3 regions of the Enterobacter sp. RIT637 genome follow, and region 1 is predicted to be linked to each of the others. Evidence: predicted binding sites of a transcription regulator. Region 1 holds the regulator's gene; each other region holds the start of a gene.
What was found. Region 1 encodes PhoB, which activates phosphate uptake and scavenging genes when phosphate is short. Its sites were predicted from a motif close to CTGTCATAAAACTGNCNNAT; they were not measured.
Positions count from the first base shown of each region.

Region 1 (7,124 bases):
GGGCGTTAACCTGGCCGAGAACTAACAAACCTTCGTCTTTGAGTGCGGCGACCTCTTTTGCTAACTGGTCGCGTCGGCGTTGATTTTCACTGAGTTCCAGCGCCTGGTAAGCCGTCACGGCCGGATGGGTAGTGGAGCCGCACAGCGGGCAAGGCAGCCCGGCCTGGAGTTGAGCGCGCTCCGACTCAAGGCTTTTGATTTTCTCTTCCTGCCTGCAGAGTGTTTCAACATCCAGATAATGCTGGTTTTTTTCTTTATACTGCTGGCGGCGCTGCGCCAGCGTTTCGTTAAGCGCGACCAGCCCGGCCTGTGCTTTTTGCACGCTTTCGGCGTTCTGGCGCTGGCGTTTTTGCAGCGGTTGATAGCGGGCATGGAGAGCGGTCAGGCGCTGGCGCGTAGACCGGGTTTGCGCCCGCTGCTCCATCGCCATTGCAACCTCGTCAGCCGTCAGCGTGAGGGAACTTTCTGGCAGCCCCGTCAGCTTATGGCGTAATTCAGCGATGCGCGCAGCAAGCGTAGTCAGCTGATTTTTATCGCGATTAAGCTGAGAGAAGTGAGCCCGCCAGCCAGCAATTTCCTGGCCCCACAGGCGGTACCGATCATGCTCTGTCAGCCACTGTGCCAGTGCCGTCAGCTCGGTCTGTAGCTGCGTATGAGTACGTAAAGCGCCGTTGCGGATCCGCGAGCGCAAGGCGGTTTTTTCCAGTAAGCGAGTATTTACTTCAACAATACGCTGCTTCGTTTGCGCCAGGCGTGATGCCTGTTCTTGCTGATGTTCCCACAGCGGGCGGAGCTGGGACGCGGGTTGCGCGAGCTGGAGCTTTGCCAGATCGGGCGCCGCATCGGCCAGCGCCTGTTGCGTCTGCTGCTGTAAGGTCGTGGCGCGCTGCTGTTCGCGGATAAGCTCCTCGCTGCGCGTAAGCCACTGAAATTCTTTCTGGTGGTTCTGCTGCTGCGCCAGCAGGGTTTTCTCTTCGTCAGTAAGTGCCTGCAAACTTTGCTGCAACTGCTGCTGCTGTTCTTCGCTCAACAGGACAACGCCCGCAGCTTGCGCTTCGCACATCTCAAGCGCGCTGCGCGCGGCTTTGTGCTTTTCAAAGACCATGGCGGAAATCTGGCCGTAAATTTCCGTGCCGGTAAGTTCCTCCAGCAGCTCCGCGCGATCGCTCGGTTTAGCGTTAAGGAAGGCGGCAAACTGTCCCTGAGAGAGCAGCATCGAGCGGGTAAAACGGCCGTAGTCCAGCCCGGTAAGCGCTGCCGTTTGTTCCAGTTTATCCGTCACTTTGTCGGCGAGGATTTTGCCGTCCTCACAGCGAGCCAGCTCCACGCGCGGGGCCTGCAGGTTCCCGTCAGGCTGATTGCGCGCACGGTTCTGGCTCCAGAAGGCGCGATAGGCAGTACCTTTTACCTCGAACTCCACTTCCGCCAGGCACTCGGCGGTGTCGCGCGTCATCAGGTCGTTTTGCGCCTGTGAGACCTTTTGCAGTCGTGGCGTTTCGTGGTAAAGCGCCAGGCAGATGGCGTCGAGCAGGGTGGTTTTCCCGGCACCGGTGGCACCGGTAATGGCAAATAGCCCGTTGCTGGCAAACGGCTCAGCGGTAAAGTCGATTTTCCACTCGCCCTTGAGGGAATTCAGGTTTTTCAGGCGCAGGCTGAGAATTTTCATGCGTTTTCTCCCTCATCGTTAAGCGCATGCAAGGTATGCGTAAACAGCTCGTTGAGCCTTGCGCGCTTCGCGTCGTCAATCTCTTCCTGAGACAACCGACGCTCAAACACCTCTTCCACCCGCAGTTCACTGAGCGTTTCACGCTGCGCACTTAACAGAATTTTCTCGCGCTGCTCGCGGCTGCGGCGTACCAGTAAGACTTCGACGGGCAAATCTTCCGTCAGCGCCTGAATTTTACGCTGCATATCGTGCAGGTAGTCATCGGTGGTGATTTCGATATCCAGCCAGACGGGCGGAACCTGCTCGACGCCACGCCACTGCTCAAGCCGTTCAGCGATGGCCGCCAGATCGCCTTTTAGCACTGCCAGCGGTTGGGTAACGGGCACGTCCAGCGTCTCGACAGCGCTGAGTTTACCGTCGGTAAAACTGACAAGATGCACGGATTTGGCCTTGCCTGTTTCATCGAAGCTGAGCGAAATGGGCGAGCCGCAGTAGCGGATATGCTCGCAGCCGCCGACGATCTGCGCGCGGTGAATGTGCCCGAGCGCGATGTAGTCGGCTGGCGGGAAGTTCTGCGCCGGGAAGGCATCCAGCGTGCCGATATAGATGTCACGTACGGCGTCACTTTTACTGGCACCCACGGTGGTGAGATGCCCGGTTGCTATCACCGGGATTGCCGTTTCGCCGCGCAGGGCGCAGGCATCGGTATGCTGCTGGTGATAATAATCAGTGATAGCCTGTAATAAATGCTGTTGCTTTTCGCCGCCGGAAAGTCCCGCCTGGCTCTGCACGATATCGCGCGGACGTAAAAATGGAATGGGGCACAGCACCGCTCCCGGCGTGCCGTCACGTTTTTTCAGGATCTGCGGGGCATGCCCGGCGCTGGCCACCACGGTGGTATTGAGAAACGCCAGAATATCGCGGGATTCATTTAGCGTGGCCACAGAGTCGTGGTTTCCGGCAACAATCACCAGATGACAGCCGGTCTGCTGCAGGTTCACCACGAAACGGTTATAGAGCTCACGCGCATAGCTCGGTGGAGAACCGGTATCGAAGATGTCACCCGCGACAATAATCGCATCCACGTCATGCGATTGTGCCGTCTCCAGCAGCCAGTTCAGGAAGGCTTCGTGTTCCGCCGCCCGGCTTTTGCTGTAAAAGTTTTGACCCAGATGCCAGTCTGAAGTGTGAAGTATGCGCATAGCTGATCCGTGGCGAAAAGAGTTGATGGCGATTATAAACTCTCAGGGAGTGGAAAATAACCGCTGTAATAAAACAACAGTTTGCCATTTATGGTGGTAAGGTTTTTCATAAATCTGTCATAAATCTGACGCATAATGACGCCGCATTACAAACTTGTAACTTAAATAAGATAAGACAGGGCAAAGTATGGCGAGACGTATTCTGGTCGTAGAAGATGAAGCTCCAATTCGTGAAATGGTGTGCTTCGTGCTCGAACAAAATGGCTTCCAGCCGGTTGAAGCGGAAGATTATGACAGCGCGGTGAACCAGCTGAATGAACCCTGGCCCGATCTGATTCTGCTTGACTGGATGTTGCCTGGCGGATCTGGCCTGCAGTTTATCAAACATCTTAAACGTGAAGCGATGACCCGCGATATTCCGGTTGTCATGCTGACGGCGCGCGGTGAAGAAGAGGATCGCGTGCGCGGTCTGGAAACCGGCGCGGACGATTACATCACCAAGCCGTTCTCCCCGAAAGAGCTGGTGGCACGCATCAAAGCCGTCATGCGCCGCATTTCGCCGATGGCGGTGGAAGAGGTGATTGAGATGCAGGGCCTCAGCCTTGACCCAACGTCACACCGCGTGATGACCGGCGAAAATCCCCTCGACATGGGACCTACCGAATTTAAACTCCTGCACTTCTTTATGACCCACCCGGAACGCGTCTACAGCCGCGAGCAGTTGCTGAATAACGTCTGGGGAACTAACGTGTATGTGGAAGACCGGACGGTTGATGTGCATATTCGCCGCCTGCGTAAAGCGCTGGAGCTGAGCGGTCACGATCGCATGGTTCAGACGGTCCGCGGTACGGGTTATCGTTTTTCGACCCGTTTCTGAACAGTGACAGGAGTGTGACGCGTGCTGGAACGTCTGTCATGGAAAAGGCTCGTCTTTGAACTGATCTTATGCTGTATTCCGGCCTTCATTCTGGGGGCCATCGTTGGGCATCTGCCGTGGTTTTTGCTGGCGGCAGTGACCGGGTTATTAATCTGGCATTTCTGGAACTTACTGCGCCTTTCCTGGTGGCTGTGGGTGGACAGAAGCATGACCCCTCCGCCGGGAAGCGGCAGCTGGGAACCGCTGCTGTATGGTCTGCACCAGATGCAGATGCGCAATAAAAAGCGACGTCGCGAGCTGGGAAGCTTAATCAAACGCTTTCGCAGCGGCGCGGAGTCGCTGCCGGATGCCGTCATTCTGACCACTGAAGAAGGCACGATTTTCTGGTGTAACGGCCTGGCGCAACAGCTGCTGGGCCTGCGCTGGCCGGACGATAACGGGCAAAACATTCTTAACCTGCTGCGTTATCCGGAGTTCACGCTGTATCTGAAAAAGCGTGATTTTACGGGGCCGCATAATCTGAGGCTCAACAACGGGCGTCATCTGGAAATCCGCGTGATGCCCTACAGCGATCGGCAGTGGCTGATGGTGGCGCGGGATGTCACCCAGATGCACCAGCTGGAAGGGGCGAGACGCAACTTCTTCGCGAACGTGAGCCACGAATTACGCACCCCGTTGACCGTGCTTCAGGGCTACCTGGAGATGATGCAGGAGCAAACGCTCGAAGGTGCGCCGCGTGAAAAAGCGCTGCACACCATGCGCGAGCAAACGCACCGTATGGAAGGCCTGGTGAAGCAGCTGCTGACGCTCTCGAAGATTGAAGCCGCACCTTCACTGGCGCTGAATGACACCATCGATGTGCCGATGATGCTGCGGGTGGTGGAGCGCGAAGCGCAAACGTTAAGCCATAAAAAACATCAGATTAGCTTTGAGGTCGACGGCACCCTGAAGGTGCTTGGCAGTGAAGATGAACTGCGCAGTGCCATTTCCAACCTGGTGTATAACGCGGTGAATCATACGCCGGAAGGGACCCATATAGTGGTGCGCTGGCAGCGTGTAACCGCGGGCGCTGAGTTTAGCGTTGAGGACAACGGGCCGGGGATTGCCCCTGAGCATATACCGCGTCTGACCGAGCGATTCTACCGTGTGGATAAAGCGCGTTCACGGCAGACCGGGGGAAGCGGCCTGGGGCTGGCAATTGTGAAGCACGCGGTGCATCATCATGAAAGCCGTCTTGATATTCAAAGTACGCTGGGCAAAGGAACCCGCTTCAGCTTTGTTATTCCGGAACGATTAATTGCCAAAAAGATCGCCTGACGGCAGGCGTGTCATTTTACCTTTCCACGGGCCAGCATTTGCTGGCCCGTTTGCTTTGCAGTCAAGCGAAACGCGTGTGAATATTATACGGTTGATGGTTTTTTGTTCGCATGATTAGCCATGGGTTTTTCTTATAATTAGTGCATTGTGCTGGTCTGTTTTTTCATACTGGCATATTGTTCTGGTTTTACGATCCCTCCTTGCCTTTAAACGTTATAAGCGTTTAAATTGCCCCCCAGATACTGTCAGACCGACTGTATTTGCGTGGTAAATCGAAAAACTATTCTTCTCCACGCCAGGACGGGAGCATTTCCCGCTGAAATTGAGCAAATTTTCCGCTGTATCGTCCCATCAGGGATAGCGAAAATCTCAACGTTTTCAACACCACATCCACAGGCAGTAAGGTTTTATGACCCATCACTTAAAATCGCGTGACATCATCGCGCTGGGCTTTATGACATTTGCGCTGTTCGTTGGCGCAGGTAACATCATTTTCCCTCCAATGGTTGGCTTACAGGCGGGTGAACACGTCTGGACAGCTGCGTTTGGTTTCCTGATTACTGCCGTGGGTCTACCGGTCCTCACCGTTGTCGCGCTGGCGAAAGTCGGTGGCGGCGTGGACAGCCTCAGCACCCCGATTGGCAAAGTAGCTGGCGTTCTGCTGGCGACCGTTTGCTATCTGGCCGTTGGCCCGCTGTTTGCGACTCCGCGTACGGCGACCGTTTCCTTTGAAGTGGGGATCGCTCCGCTGACGGGTGACGGCGCGATGCCGCTGTTTATCTACAGCCTGATCTACTTCGCGATTGTGATTCTGGTTTCCCTCTATCCGGGCAAACTGCTGGATACCGTGGGTAACTTCCTGGCGCCGCTGAAAATTGTGGCACTGATCGTGCTGGCGGTAGCTGCTATCGTCTGGCCTGCAGGCCCGATTAGCGACGCGATGGACGCCTATAAAAATGCTGCTTTCTCCAACGGCTTTGTGAACGGCTATCTGACGATGGATACGCTGGGCGCGATGGTGTTTGGTATCGTTATCGTTAACGCCGCACGTTCCCGCGGCGTGACTGAAGCGCGTCTGCTGACTCGCTATACCATTTGGGCTGGCCTGATGGCCGGTGTGGGTCTGACGCTGCTGTATCTGGCACTGTTCCGCCTGGGTTCCGACAGCGCCATGCTGGTCGATCAGAATGCCAACGGTGCGGCTATCCTGCACGCTTACGTTCAGCACACCTTCGGCGGTGCGGGCAGCATGCTGCTGGCTGCGCTGATTTTCCTGGCGTGTCTGGTGACGGCGGTTGGCCTGACTTGCGCCTGCGCAGAGTTCTTTGCGCAGTATCTGCCGCTCTCTTACCGTACCCTGGTGTTTATCCTCGGCATCTTCTCTATGGCGGTGTCAAACCTCGGTCTGAGCCACCTGATTCAGGTCTCTATTCCGGTACTGACGGCGATTTACCCGCCGTGCATCGTGCTGGTGGTGCTGAGCTTTACTCGTCCGTGGTGGAACAACTTTTCACGAATTATTGCGCCAGCCATGTTTATCAGCCTGATTTTTGGTATCCTTGACGGGATTAAAGCATCAGCTTTCGCAGACATTCTGCCTGCGTGGACACAGCGTCTGCCGCTGTCTGAGCAAGGCCTGGCCTGGCTGATGCCTACCGTTGTTGCACTGGTTCTGGCGATTATCTGGGACCGTGCTGCAGGGCGTCAGGTCGCATCGAACGCCCATTAATCAACGGCAACAAACTGTTTAACCACGGGGCTTAAGGCCCCGTGGTTTTTTGTTTTTTTCGTGTTGAATGGCAAGATTTAAATGGAAAGCACTAACAAACTTAAACGTGGATTGAGCACGCGCCACATCCGCTTTATGGCGCTGGGCTCTGCTATCGGCACCGGTCTTTTTTATGGCTCGGCAGATGCCATCAAAATGGCCGGTCCCAGCGTTCTGCTGGCGTACATCATCGGCGGCGTGGCGGCCTATATCATCATGCGCGCGCTGGGTGAGATGTCGGTTCACAACCCGTCTGCCAGCTCTTTCTCCCGCTACGCACAGGAAAACTTAGGC
Region 1 is NZ_JAIHAZ010000014.1:3,471-10,594, reverse strand. Features, by position in the region: gene sbcC (exonuclease subunit SbcC) at 1-1,666, opposite strand, end outside; gene sbcD (exonuclease subunit SbcD) at 1,663-2,868, opposite strand; gene phoB (phosphate response regulator transcription factor PhoB) at 3,056-3,745, shown strand; gene phoR (phosphate regulon sensor histidine kinase PhoR) at 3,767-5,062, shown strand; gene brnQ (branched-chain amino acid transporter carrier protein BrnQ) at 5,472-6,791, shown strand; gene proY (proline-specific permease ProY) at 6,873-7,124, shown strand, end outside.

Region 2 (7,124 bases), on a different contig from region 1:
ACTTCGCAGCGTTTGCAGTTGATGCAGTATTTCAGCGCCTCGTCGTACAGCTTGCCGTCCTTCAGGCGCAGGCGCTCGCCGTCCGGCCCGGCCTGCTTCGGACCGGGGTAGCGCGGGTTCACGCCGCTGACCGGGCAGACGGTGGTGCACACCGTGCATTTAATGCAGCTTTCAAAACGGGTGTCGTTCATTGTGCAGCCTCCGTGTGCTGAATAATCTGCTCTGCCACATACAGCGCCGTGACGGCGCAGACCCCGCCACCGCAGCCCTGAGTGATGGGATCGTATCCACCCAGCACGGAGCCGATGGCGAAGAGATTGCCGATCGATTGACCGGAAAGCTGCGGGTGCAGATGCGCGTCGGCGATGACGCCGAACTGCTGCCAGGGCTGAGGCGTGAAGAAATCGCTCTGATACCAGTCCGCGCGGGACGGGCTTTGCCTGACGTCCAGTCCCAGAATCGCCTCCCGGATCCCCTCGCGGGTGCTCAGCAGCCCGTTGCTGAAGAAGCTGCCGCTTGCCAGCACCGCGTAGCGCGCGCGAAGTGGAATGTCATCATGGTTGCGCGTCCAGATTTCGCTCACCGCGCCGTCGGTCAGGGTAATTTTTTTCACCTCATCACCCGCCATCCACACGCCGCCCTGCGCAACAAACTGACGCTGAAGCTGGGTGTGCAGACGAATGCCGGGCACGGAAGGGGGCAGCGTGGGCAGCAGGCCGAGCGAGCAGGGCAGCCGATCCGAGAGCCAGCGCCAGAGCCGGTTGTCGCGTAAACCAAAGCAGGCGGGCATTAACAGGGCATCGCAGGTTTCGCCGAGCGGCCTGAGCGCGTCATACAGCAGCGGCCATTTGTCCTCGTTATCCAGAAAACGGGCGATATTCACCGCGCGAAACTCGCTCGGGTTATCGCGCAGGACATCAAGCTCAGGCAGCTCTATCTCTGCCGTATCGGCGTTAACGCCCTGGCGACAGAGCGACGCCGCCGCGAGATGGGGCTGAAAATCCAGAAAGCCGCTAATACCCACCACCCGCACGCGCGCGGCGTTGATGGGGGCAACGGGCACCTCCTCCGGGCTGAGCCAGGCGGAGCGCAGGGTGCCGAGCGGCGTGACGCGCTGGTGATTTTGCCTGGCGCTTCCCTTCAGACGCGCCCCGCAGTCCGCCAGCAGCGCTTCGGTTTCCAGCGCAAAGCGGTCAATATGCTGCGCGCCAATCAGGTGATAGGGGTGCTCCGGCGGCAGTTTATCGCGGTACGCTTCGTCCACCAGATCCAGCGAGCCCGACGAGAAGTGCAGGGCGCTCTGGCCCCGAGTGATAATGGCGCAGCGCAGCCCCTGCTTCGTCAGTTTGATGCCGCAGAGCAGGCCTGCCAGCCCGCCGCCGACGATGACGGTATCAAATTTCATCGCGTTGCTCCTTCTCAAGACCGCAAAGCCCCTGGTAGACCCAGCGGGTAAATTCGCTTTCGCGCAGGGCATCGCCCCAGGCTACAGGCTGAATGCCTTTCCAGCGCTCGTTTAAAAACGCGCTGAGCTGATCGAGCGACTGGGTGGCGGTGGTGGTGTGAAAACGCTGCAGCAGCCCGGCGGCACGACAGGCGCACAGCTCGCCCTGACAGGTGCCCATTCCGACGCGCGTGCGGCGGCGGAGGTCGAGCAGGCTGTTGACCGTCAGGCTCTCCACCGCGTACTGCACTTCACCAGCGGTGACGGCTTCGCACTCGCACACCAGGCTACGGCTCAGACGTCCTTCACCAAGCCACTGCGGCGTTCTGTCGCCGTGGCGGTAAATCGCGGATCCGCGCAGCGGCGCGGGCAGGGAGATGATTTTTTGCAGGGTTTTTTCGGTTGACTGACGCGAGCCGGGCAGCGGCTGATCTGCCGTCACGCACCGTTCGGTATTGCCCAGCTTGCGGCAGACGGCATCGGTCGCCCACTCGGCCATCAGGCGGTAGGTCATCAGCTTGCCGCCGGTGATGGTGATAAACCCGTCCATGCCGTCGCGCTCGGCGTGATCGAGCAGCACGATGCCCCGGCTGACGTTGCGCCCGCTCGGGTCGTTGTCGCTGGCGACCAGCGGACGCACGCCCGCGTAGGCGCGCAGAATACGCGTCTGGGCCATCACCGGGGCCAGTTTTTCCCCTTCGCGCAGCAGGATATCGACCTCTTCGGCGGTCACGCGGTTGTAGTCAATCTCGCTGTAGTCCACGTGGGTTGAGGTGGTACCGATTAACGAAATGGTATCGCCCGGGACGAGGATATCGGCGTCGGACGGTTTGCGGCAGCGGTTGATCACGTGGTTATTGATGCGGTGGTCTAGAATTAGCAGCGAGCCTTTCGCCGGGAACATGCGTACCGACAGGTCGGCGTATTCCGCAATGCGTTGCCCCCAGATCCCCGCCGCGTTAACCACCACGGCGGCATACAGTTCGCTGTGTTCGTTGTACTGCGTATCAAGGATCCGCACGCCGCAGATGCGATTTCCCTCGCGGATAAGCCCGGTCACTTCGTGCCCGGTCAGAACGTGCGCGCCATGCTCGCGGGCGTCCAGCATGTTGGCGGCGGTCAGGCGGAAGGGGTCAACGGTGCCGTCAGGCACTTTCACCGCGCCAATAAGCGCCGGGTTAACCGACGGTTCCAGCCGCCGCGCCAGCGCCGGGTCTATGGCCTCAGCCTGAATGCCCGCTGCGGTACAGGCGGTAATAAAGGTCTTCTGAAAGGCGAGGTCATCTTCAGGAAGGGTAATAAAGAGGCCGTCGGTCGGCTCAATGCAGTGGCGGGCGATACGCTTGAGGATCTGGTTTTCAGCAATACATTCGCGCGCGGATTCACCGTCGGTCACCGCGTACCGCGCGCCGCTGTGCAGCAGGCCGTGGTTACGCCCGGTAGCGCCTGTGGCAATGTCATGACGCTCCAGAAGCGTGACGCTGAGGCCGCGCAGGGCGCAGTCGCGTGCGATCCCGGCGCCGGTTGCGCCACCGCCAATGATTATCACATCGCTATAACGAGGATCGTGAATGGTCATTGTTTACCCTCTATGTTCGTTTTTTTATCATTTAGCCATATCAATCGTGTGGTTTGTTTGATTTCGAACATAAACGCGCGAAATTCGAAAGTGAAACGTGATTTCATGCGCTTTTTTGCGCATTCTGTCATATTTCTGTAACAATCTGTGCGTTGATTCACAGTAACAATCACCGTGATTTCTTAACATCCCCGCCACTGGAAATCAGGTGCGAGCCACCTGCCCATTCAATTCAAGGCCACGGAGGCTGTCATGCTCAGTATCTTCAAACCTGCGCCGCATCGGGCGCGTCTGCCAGAGGCAGAAATTGATCCGCTTTACCGCCGTCTGCGTTGGCAAATTTTCCTGGGGATCTTCTTCGGGTACGCGGCGTACTACCTTGTGCGTAAAAACTTTGCGCTCGCCATGCCGTATCTGGTGGAGCAGGGCTTCTCCCGCGGCGATCTGGGGTTCGCGCTGTCGGGGATCTCCATCGCCTACGGTTTTTCCAAATTCATCATGGGCTCGGTGTCAGATCGCTCGAATCCGCGCGTGTTCCTGCCTGCCGGTCTGATTCTGGCGGCCGCGGTGATGTTGTTCATGGGCTTTGTGCCGTGGGCGACGTCCAGTATTGCGATTATGTTCGTGCTGCTGTTCCTCTGCGGCTGGTTCCAGGGGATGGGGTGGCCGCCGTGCGGACGTACCATGGTGCACTGGTGGTCGCAGAAAGAGCGCGGCGGTATCGTGTCGGTGTGGAACTGCGCGCATAACGTCGGTGGCGGGCTTCCGCCACTACTGTTCCTGCTGGGGATGGCCTGGTTTAACGACTGGAAAGCCGCGCTGTATATGCCCGCCTTTGGCGCCATCGTCGTGGCGATTATCGCTTTCGCGCTGATGCGCGACACGCCGCAGTCCTGTGGCCTGCCGCCGATTGAAGAGTACAAAAACGACTATCCGGATGATTACAGCAAGGAGCACGAAGAAGAGCTGACGGCAAAGCAGATCTTCATGAAGTACGTCCTGCCGAACAAGCTGCTGTGGTACATCGCGGTGGCGAACGTGTTTGTTTACCTGCTGCGCTACGGCATCCTCGACTGGTCGCCAACCTACCTGAAAGAGGTGAAACACTTCGCGCTGGATAAATCCTCCTGGGCCTATTTCCTGTATGAATATGCCGGGATCCCGGGCACGCTGCTCTGCGGCTGGATGTCGGACAAGGTGTTTAAAGGCAACCGCGGCGCGACGGGCGTGTTCTTTATGACCCTGGTCACCATCGCGACCGTCGTTTACTGGCTCAACCCGCCGGGCAACCCATCAGTAGATATGGCCTGCATGATCGTTATCGGCTTCCTGATTTACGGTCCGGTAATGCTGATCGGTCTGCACGCGCTGGAGCTGGCACCGAAAAAAGCGGCAGGCACGGCGGCAGGCTTTACCGGTCTGTTCGGCTATCTGGGCGGTTCGGTCGCGGCGAGCGCCATCGTGGGCTACACCGTTGACTTCTTCGGCTGGGACGGCGGCTTTATGGTGATGATTGGCGGCAGCGTGCTGGCGGTACTGCTGCTGATTGTTGTGATGATCGGCGAGAAACGTCACCACGCGGAAGTGCTGGCGCGTCGTCAATAAGGAGCATTGCGATGAAATTAACTCAACTTGCAGCCGGCCTGCTGCTGGCGGGCCTGATGACAGGCTCCGCGCTGGCGGCCGATAAAATTGTTATCGCCCACCGCGGTGCCAGCGGCTATCTGCCGGAGCATACGCTTCCGGCGAAAGCGATGGCCTATGCCCAGGGTGCGGACTACCTGGAGCAGGATCTGGTGATGACGAAGGACGACCAACTGGTCGTCCTGCATGACCACTATCTGGACCGCGTGACGGACGTGGCGGAGCGTTTCCCGGACCGCGCGCGAAAAGATGGCCGCTACTACGCCATTGATTTCACCCTGGCGGAGATCCGTTCCCTGAAGTTTACCGAAGGCTTTGAGATTGAAAACGGCAAGAAGGTGCAGGTCTATCCGGGACGTTTCCCGATGGGCAAATCTGACTTCCGCATTCATACCTTCCAGGAAGAGATTGAGTTTGTTCAGGGGCTGAACCACTCAACCGGGAAAAATATCGGTATCTATCCGGAGATCAAAGCCCCGTGGTTCCACCATCAGGAAGGGAAGGACATTGCCGCGAAGACGCTGGAGGTGCTGAAACAGTACGGCTACACCAGCAAGAAGGACAAAGTCTACCTGCAGTGTTTTGACGCCGCCGAGCTGAAGCGCATCAAAACCGAGCTGGAGCCGAAGATGGGGATGGATCTCAATCTGGTACAGCTGATTGCCTATACCGACTGGAACGAAACCCAGGAGAAGCAGCCGGACGGGAAGTGGGTGAACTACAGCTACGACTGGATGTTCAAGCCGGGCGCGATGAAGCAGATTGCGCAGTACGCCGACGGCGTTGGGCCGGATTACCATATGCTGGTGGCGGAAGGCTCAACGCCGGGCCACGTGAAGCTGACGGCGATGGTGAAAGAAGCGCACGCCAGCAAGATGCAGGTGCATCCGTATACGGTGCGTGCAGACCAGCTGCCGGAGTATGCCACGGACGTGAATCAGCTTTATGAGGTGTTGTATAACCAGGCGGGTGTGGACGGGCTGTTTACGGATTTCCCGGATAAAGCGGTCGAATTCATTCACCGGAAGTAGGTTTGGTAGGTCGGGTAAGGCGAAGCCGCCACCCGACAATCAGGCTCTGCGGCCTGATGCCCTCACCCTAACCCTCTCCCACCGGGAGAGGGGATAAGGACAACATCACATCTCGATCTCTATATCGCCTTTCGCCCGGCAACAGCAGGGCAAAATTTCCCCTTCGTTGATAAAGGCCAGCGGTTCGGTCAGCCAGTCCACCTGGCCTGTGACCAGACGGCAGCGGCAGGAGCCGCAATAGCCTTCACGACACTGGTACTCTACCTCCACCTGATGTGCTTCAAGCGCCACCAGCAGGGAAGGGTGCTCTTCCTGACACAGCACTTCTGTGCCAGAAAGGCTCAGCGTTACACGGCTCATCAGAGCTGGAAGTCGCTCAGGTCGTCGGTGTTGACTTCAGAATCAATCTGACCGACCAGATAAGAGCTCACTTCCACTTCCTGCGGCGCAACCTGCACGTTATCGGACACCAGCCAGGTGTTGATCCACGGGATTGGGTTAGAGCGCGTCTGGAACGGCAGGTCGAGGCCGACCGCCTGCATGCGGATGTTGGTGATGTACTCAACGTACTGGCACAGGATGTCTTTGTTCAGGCCAATCATGGAGCCATCGCGGAACAGGTAGTCTGCCCACTCTTTCTCCTGCTGGGCCGCCAGCACGAACAGGTCGTAGCACTCCTGCTTGCACTCTTCGGCAATCGCAGCCATTTCCGGGTCGTCCGCGCCGCTGCGCAGCAGGTTCAGCATGTGCTGGGTGCCGGTCAGATGCAGGGCTTCGTCACGGGCGATCAGGCGGATGATTTTGGCGTTGCCTTCCATCAGCTTGCGCTCGGCAAAGGCGAAGGAGCAGGCGAAGCTCACGTAGAAGCGGATCGCTTCCAGCGCGTTAACGCTCATCAGGCACAGGTACAGCTGCTTTTTCAGCGTGCGCAGGTTAACGGTAATGGTTTTACCGTTCACGTTGTGGGTGCCTTCGCCCAGCAGATGCCAGTAGCTGGTCATCTCGATCAGCTCGTCGTAGTAGTGCGCAATGCCTTCCGCGCGCTTCTGGATCTGCTCGTTGGTGACGATATCGTCAAACACCACCGCCGGATCGTTCACGATGTTGCGGATAATGTGGGTGTAAGAGCGGGAGTGGATCGTCTCGGAGAACGCCCAGGTTTCCACCCATGTTTCCAGCTCAGGAATCGAGATCAGCGGCAGCAGCGCCACGTTTGGGCTACGGCCCTGAATGGAGTCCAGCAGCGTCTGGTATTTCAGATTGCTGAGGAAGATATGTTTTTCGTGATCCGGCAACGCCTGAAAATCGATGCGGTCGCGGGAAACGTCCACTTCTTCCGGGCGCCAGAAGAAGGAAAGTTGCTTTTCAATCAGCTTTTCGAAGATGTCATATTTTTGCTGATCGTAGCGTGCCACGTTGACCGGCT
Region 2 is NZ_JAIHAZ010000020.1:65,899-73,022, reverse strand. Features, by position in the region: partial or broken gene K5E19_RS21030 (4Fe-4S dicluster domain-containing protein) at 1-191, opposite strand, end outside; gene glpB (glycerol-3-phosphate dehydrogenase subunit GlpB) at 188-1,405, opposite strand; gene glpA (anaerobic glycerol-3-phosphate dehydrogenase subunit A) at 1,395-3,023, opposite strand; gene glpT (glycerol-3-phosphate transporter) at 3,276-4,628, shown strand; gene glpQ (glycerophosphodiester phosphodiesterase) at 4,640-5,698, shown strand; gene yfaE (class I ribonucleotide reductase maintenance protein YfaE) at 5,804-6,058, opposite strand; gene nrdB (class Ia ribonucleoside-diphosphate reductase subunit beta) at 6,058-7,124, opposite strand, start outside.
Region 2: glpT (glycerol-3-phosphate transporter) is a predicted target of PhoB. The motif match lies at 3,148-3,167, and genes of this name have one in related genera.

Region 3 (7,124 bases), on a different contig from region 1:
TACTTGGAATGGCCGCCAGCAGTTCGATAGCAATACCGAGCGGGCGTCGCAGCCAGCCGGGTGCCAGCTCCGTCAGGAACAGGGCAATACCAAAGCTCACCGGAACCGCAATCAGCAGGGCAATGAACGAGGTCACCAGCGTCCCGTAAATCGGCACCAGGGCACCGTAGACATCGTTCGGCGCGTCCCAATCTTTGGTCCACAGGAAGGAGAACCCAAATTTCTGGATGCTCGGCCAGGAGGAGAAAATCAGAGACACGATAATGCCGCCCAGCAGCAATAGCACAATCAGCGCAGCCAGTTTGACCAGCGCGCTGAAAATCATGTCACCTTTTTTACCCGGAGGGTTAAATGCAGGCTTGGTTGCAGCCATAAATCACTCTTCTGTTGAGACGTTTTTACGAATATGCCCGGTGACGCTGACGCTTACCGGGCCTACAGATTAAACCGTAGGGCGGGTAAGCGCAGCGCCACCCGCCATCTTCGTTAAATATATCCTGTTAGTACAGCGCTTTACCGCTGCTGTCTTTCACGTTGGTTTTCCATGCAGCACGAATCTGCTCAACCACGCTGTCTGGCAGGCTGGCGTAATCCAGATCGTTAGCCTGTTTGCCACCATTTTTGTATGCCCAGTCAAAGAACTTCAGCACTTCGGTGCCCTGCTCTGGTTTCTTCTGATCTTTGTGAATCAGAATGAACGTCGTAGAGGTGATTGGCCACGCGCTGTCGCCTTTCTGGTTAGTCAGGTCCTGCGCGAAGGATTTGCTCCAGTCAGCGCCTTTTGCGGCGTTAGCAAAGTTCTCTTCGGTCGGGCTAACCGGTTTACCGTCAGCTGAAACCAGTTTGGTGTAAGCCAGGTTGTTCTGCTTAGCGTAAGCGTATTCTACGTAACCGATGGAGCCTGGCAGACGCTGTACGAACGCGGCGATACCGTCGTTACCTTTACCGCCCAGACCGGTTGGCCAGTTAACGGTAGAGCCGGAGCCGACTTTAGATTTCCACTCTTCGTTCACTTTCGCCAGATAGCTGGTGAACACGAAGGACGTGCCGGAACCGTCAGCGCGACGAACCACAGCGATATTCTGCGAAGGCAGCTTAATGCCCGGGTTCAGCTTGGTGATGGCTTCGTCATCCCATTTTTTGATTTTGCCCAGGTAGATGTCACCCAGGGTTTTGCCGTCCAGCACCAGCTCGCCTGATTTCAGGCCAGGGATGTTAACGGCCAGCACAACGCCGCCGATCACGGTCGGGAACTGGAACAGGCCTTCCTGATTCAGTTTTTCATCAGACAGTGGGGCATCTGACGCGCCGAAATCAACGGTATTAGCGGTAATTTGTTTTACGCCACCGGAGGAGCCGATACCCTGATAGTTAACCTTGTTACCGGTTTCTTTCTGGTAGGTATCTGCCCATTTGGCATACACCGGCGCAGGGAAGGTTGCACCAGCACCAGTCAGGCTTGCTGCTGCGAATGCAGAGAAAGCGCTCATAGATAAGGTCGCGGCGACAACAGTTGCGACAGTGGTACGCATAACTTTCATAATGTCTCCTGCAAGGATTTCGTAAATCATTGTTTAAGTGGCTACGATGAGCAAAATAGGACAAACAGGTGACAGATAAATGTACGAATTATGACAGTTTTATGACAACGAAAATTTCACTTAAAATTACGTAAAACTTTATATGTTTATCAGGGACTTAAAGAGGAATGTGACATGCTATTTTCAGTAATATTTTCTTTATGTGACACTGAAAAAATAGCTGAAAATGACAGATTGTCATAAAAAAACTCCACCCGAAGGTGGAGTCTGAAGGGATTATTCTACGGTGACGGATTTCGCCAGGTTACGCGGCTGGTCAACGTCGGTGCCTTTGATCAGCGCCACGTGATAAGCCAGAAGCTGCAGCGGAACGGTGTAGAAGATCGGTGCGATCACCTCTTCTACATGCGGCATCTCGATGATGTGCATATTGTCGCTGCTGGCGAAACCGGCATCTTTATCAGCGAAGACGTACAGTACGCCGCCGCGGGCGCGCACTTCTTCGATGTTGGATTTCAGTTTTTCCAGCAGTTCGTTGTTAGGTGCCACAACGATAACCGGCATATCTGCATCAATCAGCGCCAGCGGGCCGTGTTTCAGCTCGCCCGCCGCGTAGGCTTCAGCGTGGATGTACGAGATCTCTTTCAGCTTCAGCGCGCCTTCCAGCGCAATCGGATACTGATCGCCACGCCCCAGGAACAGGGCGTGATGTTTGTCAGAGAAATCTTCCGCCAGCGCTTCAATGCGTTTGTCCTGAGACAGCATCTGCTCAATACGGCTCGGCAGCGCCTGCAGGCCGTGAACGATGTCGTGCTCAACGGAGGCATCTTCGCCTTTCAGACGCGCCAGCTTCGCCACCAGCATCAGCAGAACGGTGAGCTGAGTGGTAAAGGCTTTGGTGGAGGCCACGCCGATTTCGGTACCCGCTTTGGTCATCAGCGCCAGATCGGACTCACGCACCAGCGATGAGCCTGGGACGTTACAGATGGCCAGCGAACCCAGGTAACCGAGCTCTTTAGACAGACGCAGCGCTGCCAGCGTATCCGCCGTTTCGCCGGACTGGGAAAGGGTGATCATCAGGCTGTTACGGCGCACCGCGGATTTGCGGTAGCGGAACTCAGACGCGATTTCCACGTCGCACGGTACGCCCGCCAGGGATTCAAACCAGTAGCGAGAGACCATACCGGAGTTGTAGGAGGTGCCGCAGGCCACGATCTGAATATGCTCAACTTTGCCGAGCAGTTCGTTCGCGTTTGCGCCCAGCTCGCTCAGATCCACTTCACCGTGGCTGATGCGCCCGGTCAGGGTGTTTTTGATGGCGTTTGGCTGCTCGTAGATCTCTTTCTGCATGTAGTGACGGTAAGCGCCTTTGTCGCCCGCGTCGTACTGCAGGTTTGATTCGATCTCCTGACGCTTCACCTGCTCGCCTTTGGTATCGAATACGGTCACGCTGCGACGGGTCACTTCTGCGATATCACCCTCTTCGAGGAAGATAAAGCGACGGGTAACCGGCAGGAGCGCCAGCTGGTCAGAAGCGATGAAGTTTTCGCCCATGCCCAGACCGATAACCATCGGGCTACCGGAACGCGCGGCCAGCAGCGTGGACGGGTCGCGGGAATCCATGATCACCGTACCGTAGGCGCCGCGCAGCTGAGGAATGGTGCGCAGTACCGCTTCGCGCAGCGTGCCGCCCTGCTCCAGCTCCCAGTGCACCAGGTGAGCAATCACTTCGGTATCAGTTTCAGAGACGAAGGTGTAGCCGCGCGCTTTCAGTTCTTCGCGCAGCGGTTCGTGGTTTTCGATAATGCCGTTGTGCACGACCACGATGTGTTCAGACACATGCGGGTGCGCGTTACCTTCAGACGGTTCGCCGTGCGTCGCCCAGCGGGTGTGCGCAATACCGGTACCACCGTGCAGCGGATGTTCTTCCGCGGCCTGGGCCAGCATCTGCACTTTACCGAGACGACGCAGACGGGTCATATGACCTTCTGCATCGACGACAGCCAGACCGGCTGAGTCGTAACCACGGTATTCCAGACGACGTAAACCTTCGAGAAGGATTTCAGCAATATCACGCTGCGCAACTGCGCCAACAATTCCACACATAGTTAGATTTCCTGATTATGGCGTTATGCCATGCGTTGTCGCTGACCTGTATTTGCCCTTTCCGGGCACCCCGAGCCTTGTAGAGAGTGGGGTTATTTTTATGGGTACTGCTTGTGGGGGGAGATATATATTTATCTCCTCTCCCGGGTTTGCCTGATGACGGCTACGCCTTATCAGGCATACTCAATCGTAGGGCGGGTAAGCGTAGCGCCATCCGCCTTGTTGTTACTTTTTCTTCACCGGGCGTTTCCAGCCCTGCTTGCTGACCTGCGGAACGCGGCTTAACACCAGCTCGTTCGCGGCCACATCGCGCGTAACGGTCGTTCCGGCGGCAATGGTCACGCCGTTACCCACGGTAACAGGCGCCACCAGCTGGGTATCAGAGCCCACAAACACGTCATCACCGATGATGGTTTTAAACTTGTTGGCACCGTCATAGTTGCAGGTAATGGTGCCTGCGCCGATGTTCACGTTGTCGCCAATTTCCGCATCGCCCAGATAGGTCAGATGACCGGCTTTCGAGCCTTTACCCAGACGCGCTTTTTTTATTTCCACGAAGTTACCCACGTGAGCGCCTTCCAGCAGTTCTGCTCCCGGACGCAGGCGTGCAAACGGGCCGATGGTACAAGCCACATCCAGACGGGCATCTTCCACCACGCTGTACGGGCTGATTTCGCAGTCGTCACCGATAACGCTGTTTTTAATCACGCAGCCGGTGCCGATTTTGACGCGGTTGCCCAGCGTGACGTTGCCTTCAACAATAACGTTAGTATCAATCTCAACGTCACGCCCGTGCGACAAGGTGCCGCGCAGATCGAAACGTGCCGGATCGCGAAGCATCACGCCCGCAAGAAGCAGCTTTTCAGCCTGCTCGGACTGATAAATACGCTCAAGACGGGAAAGCTGCAGACGGTTGTTCACGCCGTCCGTTTCGCTGATGCGCGCCGGATGAACGGCGGCAATTTCACGCCCTTCGTGATACGCCATCGCAATGATGTCGGTGATGTAGTATTCACCCTGCGCATTGTTGTTGTTGAGCTGAGACAGCCAGCGCTTCAGATCCGCGCCGTTGGCAATCAGGATACCGGTGTTAATTTCCGGGATCTGGCGCTGTTCTTCGCTGGCATCTTTGTGTTCAACGATGCCGGTCACCTTGCCATTTTCACGGGTGATGCGGCCATAGCCGCTCGGGTCGTCCAGTACGACGGTGAGAAGGCCGATACCGCCCTGCGGTTTAGCTTCACGCAGGCGGGTCAGGGTTTCAACGGAGATCAGCGGGACGTCGCCGTACAGCATCAGGATGTCTTCGTCATCGGCAAAGAACGGAGCCGCCTGCTGCATCGCATGACCTGTACCCAACTGTTCAGCCTGAAGCACCCAGTTGAGTTTGTCGTCACACAGCGTCTTTTTCAGCAAATCGCCACCGTGGCCATAGACCAGGTTTACCTGACGAGCGCCCAATTCATTTGCTGCATCAATAACATGCTGCACCATTGGCTTTCCTGCCAGCGTGTGAAGCACTTTAGGCAGATCGGAATACATGCGGGTACCTTTGCCAGCGGCAAGGATCACCACGCTCATCGCACTGTTTGACATACGCATCCTGACGGTAGTTTGAGTGAGAAGTAAAAACGTTTGATGCTTAAAATTCTACATCTTTTTCATCATGAATTAAGGCAAAAAAAAAGCCAGCCTGGTATCCAGACTGGCTTTTGAGCTTTTCAAGCCGGTGTTACATCGCTTTTTTGGTCAACTCGATAACGCGCAGTTTCGCGATCGCTTTGGCCAGCTCCGCAGACGCCTGAGCGTAATCCACGTCACCATGAGAGCTGCTAATGTGCTCTTCAGCCTTACGCTTCGATTCCAGGGCTCGCGCTTCGTCGAGATCCTGGCCACGAATAGCGGTATCGGCCAGAACGGTCACACTGCCTGGCTGCACTTCAAGAATGCCGCCGGACAGATAGATAAACTCTTCATGACCGAACTGTTTAACGATGCGGATCATACCAGGCTTAATGGCGGTGAGCAGCGGTGCGTGACCCGGGAAAATACCCAGTTCACCTTCACTACCCGTTACCTGGATTTTTTCGACCAGACCAGAGAACATTTGTTGCTCTGCGCTGACGACGTCCAGGTGGTAAGTCATTGCCATATCACCCTCCGATTAAGGCGTTAAAGTTTTTTGGCTTTTTCCACGGCTTCTTCGATGGAACCAACCATGTAGAACGCCTGCTCTGGCAGGTGATCGTATTCGCCTTCCATGATGCCTTTAAAGCCACGGATGGTGTCTTTCAGGGAAACGTATTTACCCGGAGAACCGGTGAATACTTCCGCAACGAAGAACGGCTGGGACAGGAAGCGCTGGATCTTACGCGCACGTGCTACCACCAGTTTGTCTTCTTCTGACAGTTCATCCATACCCAGGATGGCGATGATGTCTTTCAGTTCCTGGTAACGCTGCAGCAGGGACTGTACGCCACGCGCGGTGTCGTAGTGTTCCTGACCAACAACCAGTGGATCCAGCTGACGGCTGGTGGAGTCCAGCGGGTCAACGGCTGGGTAGATACCCAGAGACGCGATCTGACGGCTCAGTACCACGGTTGCATCCAGGTGCGCAAAGGTGGTTGCTGGAGATGGGTCAGTCAAGTCATCCGCAGGTACGTATACCGCCTGAACGGAGGTGATAGAACCGGTTTTGGTAGAGGTGATACGTTCCTGAAGAACACCCATCTCTTCAGCCAGCGTTGGCTGATAACCTACCGCTGAAGGCATACGACCCAGCAGTGCAGATACTTCAGTACCGGCCAGGGTGTAACGATAGATGTTATCAACGAACAGCAGAACGTCACGGCCTTCGTCACGGAACTTCTCAGCCATCGTCAGGCCGGTCAGCGCAACGCGCAGACGGTTTCCTGGTGGCTCGTTCATCTGGCCGTAAACGAGGGATACTTTGTCCAGAACGTTGGAGTCGGTCATTTCGTGGTAGAAGTCGTTACCCTCACGAGTACGCTCACCAACGCCCGCAAACACGGAGTAACCGGAGTGCTCGATCGCGATGTTACGGATCAGCTCCATCATGTTTACGGTTTTACCTACACCCGCACCACCGAACAGACCAACTTTACCGCCCTTCGCAAACGGACACATCAGGTCGATAACTTTGATACCGGTTTCCAGCAGTTCCTGAGAGCTTGACAGCTCTTCGTAGGAAGGTGCTGCGCGGTGGATAGCCCAACGCTCTTCTTCACCGATGTCGCCTTTCATGTCGATTGGTTGACCCAATACGTTCATGATACGACCCAGTGTTGCTTTACCTACCGGGACTTCGATCGGGTGCTCAAGGTCTTTGACTTCCAGACCACGACGCAGACCGTCGGAAGAACCCATTGCGATGGTACGCACGATACCACCACCGAGCTGCTGCTGAACTTCCAGCACCAGGCTCTCGTTACCATTCTGTACCTCAAGAGCATCGTA
Region 3 is NZ_JAIHAZ010000024.1:24,508-31,631, reverse strand. Features, by position in the region: gene pstC (phosphate ABC transporter permease PstC) at 1-373, opposite strand, end outside; gene pstS (phosphate ABC transporter substrate-binding protein PstS) at 501-1,541, opposite strand; gene glmS (glutamine--fructose-6-phosphate transaminase (isomerizing)) at 1,818-3,647, opposite strand; gene glmU (bifunctional UDP-N-acetylglucosamine diphosphorylase/glucosamine-1-phosphate N-acetyltransferase GlmU) at 3,873-5,243, opposite strand; gene K5E19_RS21975 (F0F1 ATP synthase subunit epsilon) at 5,380-5,799, opposite strand; gene atpD (F0F1 ATP synthase subunit beta) at 5,820-7,124, opposite strand, start outside.
Region 3: pstS (phosphate ABC transporter substrate-binding protein PstS) is a predicted target of PhoB. The motif match lies at 1,630-1,649, and genes of this name have one in related genera.